DNA from 3 places in the Acidovorax sp. M2(2025) genome. Region 2 is predicted to be linked to each of the others. Evidence: predicted binding sites of a transcription regulator. Region 2 holds the regulator's gene; each other region holds the start of a gene.
What was found. Region 2 encodes FNR, which switches genes on or off when oxygen is low (the NO sensors DNR and NnrR bind a similar motif). Its sites were predicted from a motif close to TTGATNNNNATCAA; they were not measured.
Positions count from the first base shown of each region.

Region 1: the regulator FNR is predicted to act here: its motif matches at 1,892-1,905, upstream of ACOYR3_RS01500 (universal stress protein).
Region 3: the regulator FNR is predicted to act here: its motif matches at 1,650-1,663, upstream of cyoA (ubiquinol oxidase subunit II).

Region 1 covers NZ_CP186262.1:333,665-336,938, reverse strand. The annotation lists gene ACOYR3_RS01510 (LysR family transcriptional regulator) at 1-835, shown strand, start outside; gene ACOYR3_RS01505 (metallophosphoesterase) at 875-1,720, shown strand; gene ACOYR3_RS01500 (universal stress protein) at 1,960-2,382, shown strand; gene ACOYR3_RS01495 (TetR/AcrR family transcriptional regulator) at 2,559-3,173, opposite strand.
Region 2 covers NZ_CP186262.1:2,079,347-2,082,620, forward strand. The annotation lists gene ccoG (cytochrome c oxidase accessory protein CcoG) at 1-534, shown strand, start outside; gene ACOYR3_RS09655 (FixH family protein) at 607-888, shown strand; gene ACOYR3_RS09660 (hypothetical protein) at 942-1,235, shown strand; gene fnr (fumarate/nitrate reduction transcriptional regulator Fnr) at 1,365-2,087, opposite strand; gene hemN (oxygen-independent coproporphyrinogen III oxidase) at 2,273-3,274, shown strand, end outside.
Region 3 covers NZ_CP186262.1:1,837,274-1,840,547, reverse strand. The annotation lists gene ACOYR3_RS08405 (MFS transporter) at 164-1,504, opposite strand; gene cyoA (ubiquinol oxidase subunit II) at 1,809-2,870, shown strand; gene cyoB (cytochrome o ubiquinol oxidase subunit I) at 2,935-3,274, shown strand, end outside.

The DNA.
Region 1 (3,274 bases), 1.7 Mb from region 2:
CGCCATGCGCCGGCTGCGCGACGCCCTGGGGGACGAACTGGTCGTGCGCAGCGGCCAGGGCGTGGAGCCTACGCCACGGGCGCTGGCGCTGTGGCCGCCTGTGCGCGAAGCGCTGGCCCACCTGCAGGACTCGCTGGCGCCCAGCCACTTCGACCCGGCCACGGCGGAGTCCACCTTTGTGCTGGCGATGGCCGATGCCACGGCCGCGACGCTCATCCCGGACCTGGTCCAGATCATCGAACGGGAGGCGCCCGGGATCTCGGTGCGGGTGCTGCCGCTGACCACCCGCGATCCGCGGAGCCAGCTCGACGAAGAGGCCGCGGACATGGCGGTGGGTTATTTCCCCGCGGCGCTGGCCGACCTCACGGCCCGTGCGCAATCCGGCGGCTCGGTCGTGTTCGAAAGCCGGCGCCTCTACGACGGCGAGTACGTGTGCGTCATGCGCCAGGGGCACCCCCTGGCCGACGCGCCACTGACCCTGGATGCCTACTGCGCGGCGCGCCACATGCTCGTGAGCTTTTCGGGCCGCCCCTTCGGGTTCATTGATGAAGCGCTGGCGTCGCTGGGGCGGGAACGCAAGGTGGTGATCACCGTCAACCAGTTCTTTACTGCGGGGCGCGTGGTGTCCGGCTCGGACCTGCTGACCGTGTTGCCGCGCCACTTTGTGCCTGTCACGGGGCTGGCACAGGCGCTGGTGCAACGCCCGCTGCCGCTGGATGTGCCGCCCGTGCATGTGGATGCGCTGTGGCGCCGGCGCGGCCCCCAGCAGGCGGCCATGACCTGGCTGCTGGGAGCACTCACCCGATCGGCGCGGCGGACATTCCCGCTGCCCTAGAAACCATGCACGGCCGGCAGGCCCTAGACTGCGGCAGCCATGAAGATCCAGCTGCTGTCCGACCTGCACCTTGAAGCCCATCCGCACTTCGTGCCCGAACCCGCGCCCGGCGCCGACGTGCTGGTGCTCGCCGGCGACATCGGCTCCTACCAGAGCGGGTCGCAGCTGCAGGACGCCGATTTTGGACTGGCCCGCTTTTCACCGCTGCCGCAGTGGGCAGGGTGGCCGACCCCCGTGCTGTTCGTGCCCGGCAACCATGAATATGACGCCCAGGATTTCGATGCCGCCCACCGCCGGCTGCGCGACACCTGCGAGCGCCTGGGCATTGCCTGGCTGGAGCGCGAGACCGTGCAGCTGGCAGGCGTGCGCTTCGTGGGGACCACGCTGTGGAGCGACTTCGATGCGCTGGCCGACCACGAAGGCTGTACCGACCTGGCGCGCCGCCTGAAACTGCGCGACAAGGCGTTTCGCGCGGCCAACTTTTACCTGCGCAAGACCGGCGGCACCCGCCACGCCGAGCCCTTTCTGGCCGAGGCTGTGCGCGAGCAGGCCCTGGTCTGCCAGCAATGGCTTGCCCAGGCGCTGGCGGTACCGTTCGGCGGCCCCACCGTGGCGGTCACGCATTTCGCGCCCAGCCTGCGCAGTGCCGATCCGCGCTACGGACTGGTGCCCGGCACGGCGGGCTTTTGCAATGCCCTGGATGCGCTGTTGCCGAGCGTGCAGCTTTGGCTGCACGGGCACCTGCACGCCCCCAGCGATTACACGGCCAGCGGCCAGCGCGGCGATGGCTCGGCCTGGCGCTGCCGCGTGGTGGCGAACCCGCTAGGGTATGCCCGCAAGGGCGAGCAGGCCGCCTTCCAGCCGCAGTGCTGCGTGGCCGTATGATCGCGGCGCGGAGCTTAGCGATCCTCTGCACGAATCGTCGCGCCGTGTACATCTGCGGTCCGGGTGGTCTGCTGCGTTTTGCGCCTTGCAGCCCCTCCCGATCCGCAGCGCACACTGTCCGCTCGATGCGTGCAGAGCATCCCTAGCGCCCCGCCGCGCAGACAGAACAGCCTGACACAGGTCAAGACAACAACGATCCGCGCACGGTAGTCTGACCCTTATCTTCCCGGAGAACCTCCATGAACATCCTGCTTGCTGTCGATGGCAGCGCCTACACCAAGAAAATGCTGGCTTACCTTGCCACCCACGAAGAACTGCTGGGCGAAAGCCACCAGTACACCGTGCTCACCGTGCAGGCCCCCCTGCCCGCACGCGCCCGCGCAGCGCTGGGCAAGGAAGTCGTCGACAACTACCACGCCGAAGAAGCGGAGAAAATCCTTGCGCCCGTGTGCAAGTTCCTGGGCCGCCACGGCGTGGAAGCCAAGCGCAGCGTCAAAGTGGGCCAAGTGGGCGAGACCATCGCCAAAGTGGCCGACGGCGGCAAGTTCGATCTGCTGGTGATGGGCTCGCACGGGCATGGCGCCCTCGCCACCCTGGTGATGGGATCGGTCACCACCCAGGTCCTGGCGAACAGCAAGGTGCCCCTGCTGATCGTCCGGTAACCTGCGCAGCCTCCCTGCCGAACCCTGCTCCGGCAGGGTTTTTTTTGCCCGGTTGAGATAGGGGGGTATGGTCGATCACGAACGTGCCGTCACGCCCCGATGCGGCCTGAACATTTGGACTCTGCCCGCCGTCAGATCCGCCAAAAAAGCCCGGCGTGCGGGCGGCGGGAAAGCAGCTAGCGCGCCGCCAGCCCGTCGAAACAGGTGCGCACCACCAGGTCCACGATCTCGGCGTCCGAGAACTGGCCGCTCTCCTTGAGGAAGCTCACCACCGGATCGCAGGCGCGGGCGTACAACGTGTAGAGCACCACCACCGGCGGCAAGGTGGGGTTGAGCACGCCCTGGGACTGTGCTTCGGTGATCCAGGCCCCGATCTGGTCGCTGACCGTGACCAGCCCGTTGAGGTAGTCCTTGTTGGCCATCAGCACCGCACGCAGGGTGGAGTTGCGGCTGGGCAGCAACGGCATCTCGTTGGTCAGCAAGCGCTCCAGGGACCAGCGCACCAGGGCCTGCAGCTTGTCGAGGGGCGGCATGCCGGCCGGCAGCTCGGCCAGGTAGCCCCGCACCCGCCCCAGGATCTGCACCATGGCGGCGCTGCACAGCTCCTCCTTGCTGCAGAAGTGCTTGTACAGGCTGGCCTTGGCAATGCCCACGGCGTTGGCCACATCGTCCATGGTCATGGCATCAAACGCCTTTTCGCCCAGGAGCTGGCACGTCGCCTGGAGGATGGCGTCCTCGCGGGCCTGGTGCATCTGTTCCTTGAACGAGACTTTGGGTGGCGATGTGGACATAGGCAGCATTTTATACAACACGGTAAAAATACAAATGGTCGAGTTGCTTTGCAACTACATCGTTCACGAAACAGTCATACACAATTGCCAGCCAGGGCGCC
Region 2 (3,274 bases):
CTGTGCGTGGATGCCTGCAACACCGTGATGGACAAGATGCACTACCCCAAGGGGCTGATCCGCTTCTCGACCCAGAACGGTGTGGCCAACCGCTGGAGCCAGTCGCAAATATTCCGGCGCGTGCTGCGGCCGCGCGTACTGATCTACAGCGCGGTGCTCGCGACCCTGTGCATCGGAATGTTGGTGAGCCTGGTCAACCGCACGCCGCTGAAGGTGGACGTGGTGCGTGATCGCGCCGCACTGTCTCGCATCGTGGCGGGAGGCAAGCTGGAGAACATCTACCGTCTGCAAATCATGAATGCCACCGAAGGCCCACAGCGGTACCGCATCGCGGCGCGCGGCATCGAGGGCCTGGAGGTCGCTTCCGAGCCAGAAGTCGAGATCGGGCCTGCCGAGTCCCGCTGGGTCGCCGTGCGCCTTCAGGTGCCCTATGGCTCTGTGCCCCCAGGATCGCACGCCGTGCATTTCGACATCCAGGCCCTGGGTGCTGCAGACCACGTGTCGGAAAAGTCGGTCTTCCTGGTGCCGCGGTAGCGCACGCAGGCATACTGGTGCAAGGCGCTTGGTGCCTTGCACAGAACATTTCAATCTTGAAGGAGTGAGCCCATGTCTACCAGCACCGCACTTGGCGCTGCCGCACCCGCCACAGCACCGTGGTGGAAGTTTGGCCATGTCTGGCTGATCATTGCCGGCCCCGTCATCGTGATCATTGCCGGCTTCGTCACACTATGGCTTGCGCTGTCGCGTCCTGATCCCGTGGTGGCGGAAGACTATTACCGCCAAGGGGTGGAGATCAACAAGACGCTGTCCGAACCCAGCAAGAGCCTGGCTCCCGCCATGAAGGCCCGCAACCACGCAGCCACGCCTGTGCAGGACCAGCCTCGCTGAATTACACTGGCCTGGCGACTGGCTGCTTGTGCGTTTTTGCAGGAGACAAACCAATGTGGACGCAACGCCTGATGTGGATTGCCTGGCCCGCCTTTCTTATGGCGGCGGTGATGGAAATGCTGGTTTTTGCGCTGGTGGATCCGCAGGATCTGCACTGGTTCGGACAACCGCTGGCGCTCTCGCGGGAAGGGGTCTATACCCTGGCGTTTTTTGCGTTCTGGGGAATTGCCATGGTGTCCAGCGCGCTGACCACCCTGCTGGCGATGTCGCCTTTCGAACTCAATCGCTGCCCGGTGCCCGAGGGCGACCGTCCAGACGATTGCCGCAAAACGCCTTCCTGCCCCTGAGCGGGCGGGTGGGGTTACCGCCCCGCAGCTCCGTCAAAAAGACGGTGTGGCGCGGTGGATGCGCCTGGGATTGCAACGGCCAGTTGTGCCGCGCGATTTGGTCGCGCTGACTGCAGTGCCGCTAACGTGTCAGTGGCAGGCTTGCTGGTTGTTCACGATGCGCCTGAGCGCGTCGGTATTGAGGATGCGCACATGGCGCTGCTTGACCTCGACAGTCCCTTCTTCCACGAACTTTGAGAACGTGCGGCTCACCGTCTCCAGCTTGAGGCCCAGGTAGCTGCCGATCTCTTCCCGCGTCATGCGCAGCACTAGCTCGGACTGGGAAAAGCCACGGGCGTGCAGCCGCTGCACGAGGTTGAGAAGAAAGGCCGCCAGGCGTTCTTCGGCGCGCATGCTGCCCAGCAGCAGCATCACGCCGTGTTCGCGAACGATCTCTCGGCTCATGATCTTGTGCACGTGGTGCTGCAGGGCCGTGACCTCGCGGGAGAGTTCCTCGATGCGGTCAAACGGCATCACGCACACCTCGGCGTCTTCCAGTGCGACAGCGTCGCAGGTGTGGTGGTCATTGACAATCCCATCCAGGCCAATGATCTCGCCCGCCATCTGAAAGCCCGTCACCTGGTCGCGGCCATCTTCCGTCGCCACGCATGTCTTGAAGAAGCCTGTGCGGATCGCATAGAGCGAGGTAAACGACTCGCCGTTGCGGAACAGGGTGCCCCCGCGTTTCACCTTGCGCCGCACGGCAACCACTTCATCAATTCGCTGCAGTTGGTCCTCGCTCAATCCGACCGGCATGCACAGCTCGCGCAGGTTGCAGTTGGAGCAGGCGACTTTGATGGTGAGCGGATTCATAGACACAGGTGCTGATAAGAGTTTCGAGCATATCGTCGCGCATGCCCACGGGTGGTTCCAGAGGCCCTGGTAGCGACTGACATGCATCAAATTGTCGCTGTTCGCGTTATGTCATTGCTTGATTCAGGTCAAGGACGCTGGGTGCAGCTTACGGCACAGTGAAAAGGTACGCAAGGAATTTGCCCATGACCGCTGTTTCGCCCGACCTTCTGCGCCGTTTTGACGTGCCAGGGCCCCGCTATACCTCTTATCCAACGGCTGACCGCTTCGTGGAAGCTTTCGGACAGGACGACTACGCCCTCGCGCTGGAGCAACGGCGTCTGGGCTCCATGACGAAAGCGCTGCCGCTGTCGCTGTATGTGCACATACCGTTTTGCGAGTCGCTATGCTACTACTGCGCTTGTAACAAGATCATCACCAAACACCATGACAGGGCCGAGGTCTATCTCCGGTACCTGAGCCGCGAGGTGGATCTGCACACGGCCCGCTGCGGTACCGGCCAGGTGGTGAGCCAGCTGCACCTGGGCGGTGGCACGCCCACGTTCCTGTCGGATGATGGCCTGCGGGAACTGATGGCGATGCTCAAGCGGAGCTTCTCGCTGGCGCCCGGGGGGGAGTATTCGATCGAGGTCGATCCCCGTACCGTGGACGCGCAGCGGCTTGCCCTGCTGGCCGAGCTGGGCTTCAACCGGCTGAGTTTCGGTGTGCAGGATTTCGATCCCGAGGTGCAGAAGGCCGTGCACCGCATCCAGCCTGCCGAGCAGGTGTTCTCACTGGTCGAGTCGGCGCGGTCGCTGGGATTCGAGTCCGTCAACGTCGATCTGATCTACGGCTTGCCGCGCCAGACCCCCGAGTCGTTTGACCGCACGCTGGCCCAGGTCGCGCAACTGCGTCCGGACCGCATCGCCCTGTATGCCTACGCCCATCTGCCGGAGCGCTTCAAGCCCCAGCGGCGCATCGTCTCCGCCGAGCTGCCCACTGCCGCGGGGAAGGTCTCCATGCTGTCCCGCTCGCTGGATGCTTTCATGGACGCGGGCTACGTTTATGTGGGAATGGACCACTTTGCGCTGCCGGAAGATGCGCTGGCTGTTGCCAAGCGGCAGGGCCGCCTGCACCGCAACTTCCAGGGGTACAGCACCCAGCCCGACTGCGATCTGATCGGGTTGGGCGTGTCGGCCATCGGCCGG
Region 3 (3,274 bases), 240 kb from region 2:
CAAGCCCTGGCTTCGACAGGCTCAGCCCGAACGGATGGAGTGGTATCTGAGACAAGTAACTAATCAGGTCATTTCGGCATCCAGCCCTTTACTACCAAGCGCTAGAAGCTCTCATTTTGATAGCAATCTTACTCCCACGCGGGGGTGAAGCCCACCTCCGTTCTTACCGGTCGCGGCGCTCCATGCGCCGGTTCAGGTTGAGCGCGCCCAGCGTGCAGGCCACCCCGGACAGCAGGTACACCGTCACGGCCAGCAGGCCGAACTGGGCCGACAGGTACAAGGCCACCAGCGGCGCAAACGCGGCGCCGATGATCCAGGCCAGGTCCGCCGAGAGCGCCGCCCCGGTGTAGCGGTACTGGGGCGAGAAGTTGGCGGTGACCGTGCCGGAAGCCTGGCCGTACGACAGCCCCAGCAGCACAAAGCCCAGGAGCAGGAACATGGTGCTGCCCACCTCGCCGGTGCTCAGCAGCACCGGCGCCATGAAGCTGAACACGCCGATCAGCACCGCCATGCCGCCCAGCAGCTTGCGCCGGCCCAGGTGGTCCGACAGCCAGCCGGACACCATGATCGCCCCGGCGGCCAGGAAGGCGCCCACGATCTGCACCGCCAGGATCTGCGTGACCGGCTGCTCCGAATACAGCGTGATCCACGACAGCGGAAACACGGTGACCAGATGGAACAGCGCAAAGCTGGCCAGCGCCGCGAACGCCCCCAGCAGCACGTTGCTGCCCTCGTCACGCACCACCCGGCTCACCGGCACGGGCTGCAGTTCGCGCTCTTGCAGCAGTTCGGCGTAGGACTGCCCCACCACCAGGCGCAGCCGCGCGAACAGCGCGACCACGTTCACGGCAAAGGCCACGAAGAACGGGTAGCGCCAGCCCCAGGCCAGAAACTCCTGCACGCTCAGGCTGCTGTACAGATAGGCAAACAGGCTGGCGGCCAGCACAAAGCCCAGCGGAGCGCCCAACTGCCCGATCATGGCGTACCAGCCGCGGCGGTTCCTGGGCGCGGACATGGCCAGCAGAGATGGCAGGCCGTCCCACGAACCGCCCAGCGCCAGCCCCTGGCCGATGCGCAGGACCAGCAGGGCGATCACCGCCGCCATCCCCGCGTCCTTGTAGCCGGGCAAGAACGCCATGCCCACGGTGCACACGCCCAGCAGGAACAGCGCCAGGGTGAGCTTGGTGCCCCGCCCCCAGCGCCGCTGGACGGCCATCGAAATCGCGGTGCCCACCGGCCGCGCCACAAACGCCACCGCCAGCAGGGCAAACGACATCAAGGTCCCGTCCAGGTGCGACAGGAAGGGAAACAGGAACGATGGAAAGACCAGAACGCAGGCAATTCCGAAAACGAAAAAGTCAAAGTACTCCGACGAGCGTCCGATGATCACGCCCACGGCGATTTCGCTGGGGGTCACGTCTTCGTGCGTATCAGCCCGGGACAGGGAGGCGGGGCTTTCTTCAAAGCCGGCCGCAGGGTAGCTGGCAAAGGCAGGGCTGCTCATGAACCGATCTCCTGGTCGTTGTGTGAAAAAGGCAACACCGTTCTACACCCAAGCGCAATCCGCCACAAGTGCGGTTTCACTATGTCAGGCGCAGGACAACGCCGCATGGCAAGGGCCCGGGCCGACCCTGGCGAGCGCCAAGACTTTGACCTTGGACAAAATGTCCCATGGACAAAAAAGCTAGCGCTATTACATTCGCGGTCACTTCGTTATCCGCGTTTACCCCAGGGGTCGCCTGCGGGCTGCCGTGACCGGCAGCCGCGCGGAACCGGCCCTCGACAAGCGCCCCGATTGCGCAACCTCCATGTCCATATCCACTCTTTCCCGCGCGCCTGCCTGGCTGGCCGCTGCGGCCGCTGCCGGCGGCCTGGCCGGCTGCAGCAAAGCCGTCGTCCTGAACCCCGCAGGCGACATCGCCTCGCAACAAGGCCACATGGTCATCCAGGCCACGTTGCTGATGCTCATCATCATCGTGCCGGTCATTGCCCTGACCCTGTGGTTCGCCTGGAAATACCGCCAGAACAACAGCGCCAACACCGAGGCCGACTACGACCCCGACTGGCACCACTCCACCACGCTGGAACTGGTGATCTGGACCGTGCCACTGATGATCATCATCGCCCTGGGCGCGCTCACCTGGATCGGCACGCACAAGCTCGACCCGTACCGCCCCCTGGACCGCATCTCGTCCACCAAGGCGCTGGATGCGCAATCCACCCCGCTGGTGGTGCAGGTGGTGGCCATGGACTGGAAATGGCTGTTCTTCTACCCCGAACAAGGCATCGCCACGGTCAACGAACTGGCTGCGCCGGTGGACCGCCCCATCCTGTTCCAGCTCACGGCCACGTCCACGATGAATGCGTTCTACGTGCCGGACCTGGCGGGCATGATCTACGCAATGCCGGGCATGCAGACCGAGCTCAACGCGGTCATCAACCGGCCGGGCGTGTTCCCCGGCATGGCCTCGCATTACAGCGGCAAGGGCTTTTCGGGCATGACCTTCAAGTTCCACGGCCTGGCCCAGCAGGACTTTGACCAGTGGGTGGCCGCCGCCCGCGCAGAAGGCAAGGCGCTGGACCGCAAGGCCTACCTGCAACTGGCGCAGCCCAGCGAGCGCGACCCCGTGCAGCGCTTCGCCAGCGTGGAGGACGGGCTGTACGACAAGGTGCTCAACCGCTGCGCCGAGGACGGCAAGATGTGCATGCACCACATGATGGCCATCGACGAGAACGGCGGCGATGCCTATGTGCGCGCCATGGGCCTGAACCTGCCGCAGGACGTATGCACCTCGAAGAACGCGGCCCAGGTGGTGGCGAGCCTGGAAGCCCGCCACGCGCCGGCGCGCGGCGCCCACTCCGTCCAATGATCCGCCCCTGACCTGCCCGCCTGGCGCCCGCACCTGCGCGCCGGCAGACTGAAAAAGACTTCCTATGTCCTCCGCACCTGAAACCGCATCCCATTGGGCCTTGGGCCGCATTACCTGGGACTCCATACCGATGGCGCACGAGCCCATCGTGTTGTGGACTTTTGTCGCCACCTTGCTGGGCGGCCTGGCCGTGATGGCCGCGATCACCAAGTTCCGCCTGTGGGGCCCGCTGTGGCGCGACTGGATCTGCAGCATCGACCACAAGAAGATCGGGATCATGTACATGATCCTGGGCCTGGTGATGCTGCTGCGCGGCTTTGCCGACGCCGTGATGATGCGCCTGCAGCAGGCCATGGCCTTTGGCGACCACCTGGGCTACCTGCCGCCGCACCACTACGACCAGA